Regions from separate parts of the Streptomyces sp. NPDC006691 genome, predicted to be linked through region 2. Evidence: riboswitches for the same ligand, from Rfam matches in the RefSeq annotation. Region 2 holds a riboswitch; each other region holds the start of a gene.

What was found. A riboswitch is a leader RNA that binds a small molecule or an ion and turns the genes downstream of it on or off. The one in region 2 is predicted to bind S-adenosylmethionine.
Region 1: linked by a shared signal. The riboswitch ahead of thrC (threonine synthase) and the one ahead of ACFYNP_RS11315 (putative leader peptide) in region 2 are both predicted to bind S-adenosylmethionine.
Region 3: linked by a shared signal. The riboswitch ahead of ACFYNP_RS06825 (aminotransferase class V-fold PLP-dependent enzyme) and the one ahead of ACFYNP_RS11315 (putative leader peptide) in region 2 are both predicted to bind S-adenosylmethionine.

The regions. Positions count from the first base shown of each region.
Region 1 covers NZ_JBIAGW010000010.1:122,041-124,296, reverse strand. The annotation lists gene thrC (threonine synthase) at 1-968, opposite strand, end outside; SAM riboswitch class I at 986-1,151, opposite strand; gene ACFYNP_RS22515 (glucosyl-3-phosphoglycerate synthase) at 1,288-2,235, shown strand.
Region 2 covers NZ_JBIAGW010000004.1:271,632-273,887, forward strand. The annotation lists gene ACFYNP_RS11305 (DUF427 domain-containing protein) at 1-62, shown strand, start outside; gene ACFYNP_RS11310 (glutathione S-transferase C-terminal domain-containing protein) at 115-786, opposite strand; gene ACFYNP_RS11315 (putative leader peptide) at 990-1,070, opposite strand; SAM riboswitch class IV at 1,092-1,236, opposite strand; gene ACFYNP_RS11320 (hypothetical protein) at 1,424-1,552, shown strand; gene ACFYNP_RS11325 (GNAT family N-acetyltransferase) at 1,722-2,256, shown strand, end outside.
Region 3 covers NZ_JBIAGW010000003.1:4,021-6,276, reverse strand. The annotation lists gene trpD (anthranilate phosphoribosyltransferase) at 1-407, shown strand, start outside; SAM riboswitch class IV at 547-664, shown strand; gene ACFYNP_RS06825 (aminotransferase class V-fold PLP-dependent enzyme) at 911-2,256, shown strand, end outside.

The DNA.
Region 1 (2,256 bases), on a different contig from region 2:
GGGTTGCCGATGGCGAGCGACTTGGCGATGGTGTCCGGCTTCTGCGGGCGCACGACGTCGTGACCGGCCTTGAAGGCGGTCGACACCGGGGAGCAGCCCTCGGCCTGCGCGCCGAAGATCTTGTACGGCTTGTCCTCGACCAGGCCGAGCTTGATCAGCTCCTGGAGACCCTTGTCGATCTTGGTGAGCTGGGAGCCGGAGGCGATCGGGATGACCAGCTGGTCCGGCAGCCGCCAGCCGAGCTGCTCGCAGATCTCGTACGCCAGCGTCTTGGAACCCTCGCCGTAGTACGGACGCAGGTTCACGTTGACGAAGCCCCAGCCCTCGCCCAGCGGGTCGCCGATGAGCTCGGAGCAGAACCGGTTCACGTCGTCGTAGTTGCCCTCGATGCCGACGAGCTCGCCGCCGTACACCGCGGCCATGACGACCTTGCCCTGCTCCAGGTCGTGCGGGATGAACACGCAGGAGCGGAAGCCGGCCCGCGCGGCGGCGGCGCCGACCGCGCCGGCCAGGTTTCCGGTGGAGGAGCAGGAGAGCGTGGTGAAGCCGAAGGCGCGGGCGGCCTCCAGGGCCTGGGCGACGACGCGGTCCTTGAAGGAGTGCGTCGGGTTGCCGGAGTCGTCCTTGACGAACAGCTTGCCGGGCTCGACGCCCAGCTCTCGGGCCAGGTTCTCGGCCTTGACGAGCTTGGTGAAGCCCGGGTTCAGGTTCGGCTTGTCGGCGACGTCCGCGGGGACGGGCAGCAGCGGGGCGTAACGCCAGATGTTCTCGGGGCCGGCCTCGATCTGCTTGCGCAGCGCCTCGGGGTCGCCGAGCGGCAGGTCATAGGCCACTTCGAGCGGTCCGAAACACAGTTCGCAGGCGAAAATCGGCCCGAGTTCGAAACGCTGGCCGCACTCGCGGCAGGAGAGTCCGGATGCCGGACCGAGGTCGACGGCGGTGCGGGTTTCAACAGTCTGAGCAGACATGGAGGGGAGGCCCTTTCTCCTCATCTTCCTCATGACGAACTTCGCCATGAGACGGATTTGGCACCTTCCCTAGCCGGTGGCCTCGTGTCCGGACCGTGTCGTGACCGACGCGATCGACGAGAACCGACTGGAGGGTTGCCGGGGCTTCAACGGGCCGTATCCCTCTGCCCCTCTGGATGAGCGGTATTCGATTGTCAGCGTGACGACGACCCCCGACATGCGACGGTCATCCGCGTTGTTCAAGACTGTAACCGAAGCCCTGGACGGTTGAGATAGTCGTCCGAACCGCGAGATGGATCACACAAGGAGGCCAGGAGCCGTGCTGGAAGAGGTGGAACGCTGGCTGAGCAGGCGTTCCTGGGCCGCGGCCGAGCGACCGATCGAGCGGATCCTGGCCGCGAAGCACCGCACGGGGACCACGGTCAGTGTGGTCCTGCCCGCCTTGGACGAGGAGGGCACGGTCGGTGAGATCGTGGCCGCGATCCGGCGCGAGCTGATGACGGAGGCCGTGCCGCTGGTCGACGAGCTGGTGGTCGTCGACTCCGGTTCCACCGACCGTACGGCCGAGGTCGCGGCGAAGGCCGGCGCCCGGGTCGTGCACCGCGACGCGATCCTGCCCCGCCTCCCGGCGCTGCCCGGCAAGGGCGAGGTGCTGTGGCGCTCGCTGCTCGTGACCAGCGGCGACATCGTGTGCTTCATCGACGCCGACCTGAAGGACTTCGACGCCGGGTTCGTCTCCGGCATCGTCGGACCGCTCCTGACCGACCCGGACGTGGCGTTCGTCAAGGCGATGTACGACCGCCCCTTCGGGACCGGGGCCGGCCAGGGCGGCCGGGTCACCGAGCTGGTGGCGCGCCCGCTGCTCAATCTGCACTGGCCCCAACTGGCCGGAATCGTCCAGCCGTTGGGCGGCGAGTACGCGGCCCGGCGCTCGCTCCTTGAGCGGCTGCCCTTCCCCGTCGGGTACGGCGTGGAGCTCGCGCTGCTGGTGGACGCGCTGCACACGGTGGGCCTGGACGCGCTGGCCCAGGTCGACGTGGGCGTGCGCAAGCACCGCCACCAGGACGGGCAGGCGCTCGGCCGGATGGCCGCCGCGATCTACCGCACCGCGCAGTCGCGGCTGTCGCGCGGCCATCTCGTCCGGCCCGAGCTGACCCAGTTCGAGCGGGGCGAGCACGGCTTCGTACCGCGGACATACGCGGTGGACACCGAGGAGCGGCCGCCGATGCGGGAGATCGAGGAGTACGCGGTCCACCGCGCGGCCTAGGCGGCGTGGTCCACCGCGCGG
Region 2 (2,256 bases):
AACGACTGGCCCGCCCGGCCACGGTGTTCAGCAGGACACTGTCGTCGCCACCGGCGCCGTGAGCCGGGCGCGCCCGACGGTCACCGTTCCGCGTGCGGCGCGTCCGGGCCCGGCCTAGACCGCGCGCCGGAAGGCGGGATGCTCCCCGAGCCGCCGCACGTAGGCGTCGAGTCGGGGGGCCGCGCCGAGCAACTCGGCCGGGTCGTCGAGATGGACCAGCGCCACCCACAGGTCCACGTCCGCAGCCGTCAACTCCTCGCCCAGCGCATAGGGCCGCCGGGCGAGACGGCGATCCAGCACCCTCAGCGCGGCCTGCCGCGCCGAGGGCTGCGCGTCGGACGTGACGTCGCGGTCGAGCACCGTGCGCAGGGCCTCGATGTCCGCGATCAGATGCGGCGGCCGGAGCGGGGCGGCTTCGCCGCCGTCCTCGCCGGCCAGGGGACCCGCGAGGTCGCGGAGGATGTCGGGCGTGTGATTGCTGACGATCCGGCCGCTCCAACGGTCGCGCAGCGCGGGCGCCGTCAACGGTCCGTCGTAGTGGTACCCCGTGGTCTCGTAGGCGCGGCGCAGTGCGGCGTAGCCGTCGGGGGTCGCGGCGGGGGAGCCCAGGATCGTCGTGGCGACCGAGCCGCGCAGACCGAGCAGGTCGAGGGTGATCGCGATGCGCAGCGAGCGGGGACAACTCCCGCACAGGAACAGGTCGTAGCGCCGTGGTGCGGGGTAGAAGCCACCGGCCGCCCCGGCACCGATCCGGCTGCGGAAGCGACGGGCGTGCTGCGACGCCACCGCCGCCGCCCTGGGGCGCGGCCCCGCAGAGGGGGGCGAGGCCTGACAGCCGGTGGACACGGCAGTGCGGGAACTGCGGGAAAACGTCTCGGGCATGACTCTCCCTGGAATGAGGCGCCACTACGGCATGAGCGCATCAGCGGCTGGATGCGGGGCGGCATCGCTGGTCGGGGACGGTCCGGATCGTGCCGACCGGTCCCGGATCAGTAGGCGCTGGAGACGCGCAGGAGATCGATGTGCAGGCGCCTGGTCAGGCCGCTCCTCGGCATGTCCACCCGCCTCATCCTCGGGGCTCGCGAGACGCGAGACCACGCTTGCCCCGCCGTGCAGGCGGGACCCGGTCGTCACCCGGGGCACCCCGTCGCGGTGGAAGGGTTGCCTGTCAGCGGGCCGGGGCCGATGACCACGGGAGCGGGCGGACCCGCACTGTGGGCGCTGACAATCGTGACCGTCCACGCCAGTTTGGGCGGGCTTCGCGAAGCCGTCAAGAAGGCCGACGAGCGGTCTCAACTGGTGGCCCGTACATTGACATTCCCCAGGAGGCCTGCCTACCTTTCGCGAACGACGTGCTGCCCTCGGGCCCGTGGAAACGGGTCGGCAGAACACCTGCGGGGCCAAAGAAGTGACGGTGACAGTGATGCGCGCAGCTGATGGGACGGCCGCCCGGCGGTGCCCCGGCCGCATCCCGCTGTGCACGGACCGCTGTGTCGACCTGCTGCGCGTCAGCAGCGCGCTGTGTACGGAGCCGAGCAGCGCCCTCCGCTGAGCCCTGGCCGTTCCATCGAGTTCCTGACGCCCACCGCCCACGTGGTGCGGCTGTCCGCGCTCGACGTACCCCTCGGACCACGGACGTCCACGCGTCATCGCAGGTTTCCTCGCCGTGTTCCGCCCGGCAGGGGTCCTGCCGCGATCCCGATACGGAGACCCGCACCGCCATGTCCACCAGCGTGTACCCCGCCCCACCGTCCAGCCCGGAATCCCGGCTGACGGATCCTCATGTCCTGGACAACGCCGCCTGGGCGGCGCTGACGGGCCCGCAGGCCCACCTCGCCGAGCGCCACGGCAGGGCCGCCCGCTTCCCCACGGACGTCTCGCCCTTCACCGCACTGGCGGACCCCACCGACCCCCGTGCCTGGGACGACCTGGCCCTGCTGGTCGGGCCCGGTGCCGTCACGCCGGTGACGGCGGTCCGTACCGTGCCGGACGGCTGGGGGATCGAGCAGAGCGGTGAGGGCGTCCAGATGGTGGCCACCGCGCTGCGCGACGCGCCCGCGCCCGAGGCCGTACGGCTCGGGCTCTGCGACGTACCCGAGATCCTGGAGCTGATCGCGCTGACCAGGCCGGGCCCCTTCCTGCCCCGTACCGTGGAGCTCGGCACCTACCTCGGACTCCGGGAGGACGGTCGGCTGATCGCGCTGGCCGGGGAACGGCTGCGGCCGCCCGGCTGGACCGAGATCAGCGCCGTCTGCA
Region 3 (2,256 bases), on a different contig from region 2:
TGTTCGCCGAGCGGGGCTCCTCCGCGCTGGTCTTCCGCGGCGACGACGGCCTCGACGAGCTCACCACCACCGGAACCTCACGGGTGTGGGTGGTGCGCGACGGCCAGGTCCGCGAGGAGGCCTTCGACCCGAGGGACGTCGGCATCGAGATCGTGCCCATCGAGGCGCTGCGCGGCGCGGACGCCTCGTACAACGCCGATGTGGCCCGCCGTCTGCTCGCGGGGGAGCGGGGGCCGGTGCGGGACGCGGTGCTGCTGAACTCGGCGGCCGCCCTGGTGGCCCTCGAACCGGGGCAGGGGCCGCTCGCCGAGCAGATCGGCGCCGCGATGGCACGGACGGCCGAGTCGGTCGACTCCGGCGCGGCCCGGGCCGCGCTCGACCGGTGGGTCGCGGCGAGCAACGCCTGACCCGGCTTGTACGGGGGCGTCCGTCCGTACGGGGACGTCCGGTACGGCGGCGTCCGGTACGGCGGTGTGACGCAGGGCGCAGTCCAGATCGCGGACCGCGCCTTGCGCACGTCGATACGTATGGCAGGATGCTCTTCAAGGTCATGAGTGACAGCGATTTAGGCCCCGGCTCGCTGTCCGGCAACCCTCCGTCCGTGGCGGGGTGCCCCGGGTGAAGACCAGGTCGTAGGCAGCAAGGCCTGCGGCAAGCGCGGACCCCTGGACATCGTTGGATGTCACAGCCCTGGGGTCCTGGTCCTCAAGGGAGCAGTCTCGTGAGCAAGCGAATGCGATAGGGCGTAGCGCCCCTTCTTCACACCTCCGCGCCCCCTTCTCCGGGTTGCGTGTTCGAGGTCAACACCCGTATACGGCACGGCAGTCGAACCCTCTCGCTCGATGCAGGGTCGTGCCGCCGTACCCGGGGTCCGAAGTCAACTCGCCTTGTCCTGCCGGGAGATACCGCCATGTCCGCACGCCCCGCCGCCACCGCCACTGCCGCCGTTCCGTCCCCTGGTGCCGTTCCGTCCCCTGGTGCCGAGTCCGCCGCCGTGGAGTCCGCCGTGGTCGGATCCGCCGCCGCCGAGTCCGCCGACCCCTGCTGTGCGGCGCCGCTTCCGGTGCTCGGCCGTGATGTCACCGTGCCGCTGGTCACGGGCGGCGAGGTGACGTATGCCGCCCTCGACTACGCGGCGAGCGCGCCCGCCCTCCAGCGGGTCTGGGACGACGTCGCCGCGTACGCGCCCTACTACGGCAGCGTGCACCGCGGGGCGGGTTACCTCTCGCAGCTCTCCACCGACCTGTTCGAGAACAGCCGGGCGACGGTGGCGGAGTTCCTGGACTGCCGCCCCGGCGACCAGATCGTCTTCACCCGCTCCACCACGGACTCGCTCAACCTGCTCGCCCAGGTGCTGCCGGCCGACTGCCAGGTCTTCGTCTTCGAGACCGAGCACCACGCCTCGCTGCTGCCGTGGCGCGACGCCCGCGTGACCTACCTGAACGCACCGCGCACCCCGCAGCAGGCCGTCGAGACGCTGGAGCGCGCGCTCGCCGACCGCGACCCCTACGGGCCCGCCCTCGTGTGCGTCACCGGCGCGTCCAACGTCACCGGCGAGCTGTGGCCGGTCAGGGAACTCGCCGCCGCCGCGCACGCCCACGGCGCCCGGATCGTCCTGGACGCCGCCCAGCTCGCGCCCCATCACCCCGTCTCCGTAAGGGAGTTGGACGTCGACTGGATCGCCTTCTCCGGGCACAAGCTGTACGCGCCGTTCGGCTCGGGCGTGCTGGCCGGCCGCGCGGACTGGCTCCAGGAGTCCGAGCCGTACCTCGCGGGTGGCGGGGCCTCCAAGAAGGTCGCCCGGCGCTCCGACGGGGGTGTCGACGTCGAGTGGCACACCACGGCCGCGCGGCACGAGGCCGGGTCGCCCAACGTCATCGGCGTCTACTCCATCGCCTCCGCCTGCAAGGCACTGACCGAGGCGGGCTTCGACGCGCTGGTCGAGCGCGAGCGGCATCTGATCGCGAAGGTCCGGGAGGGCCTGGCGGAGGTTCCCGCGGTGCGGGTCCTCTCGCTCTTCGGCGACGACGCGCCCCGGGTGGGCGTCATCTCCTTCGTCGTCGACGGCTGGAACAGCTCGCACTTCGCGGCGGCGCTGTCGGCGGAGTACGGCATCGGGGTGCGCGACGGCCTCTTCTGCGCCCACCCGCTGGTGCGCACCCTGCTCGGCACGGACCCGCAGGACCCGGGCGAGTGCGGGGCGCCCGAGGCGGAGCCGGGCGAGCGCTCGCTCAACGCGATCCGGGTCAGCTTCGG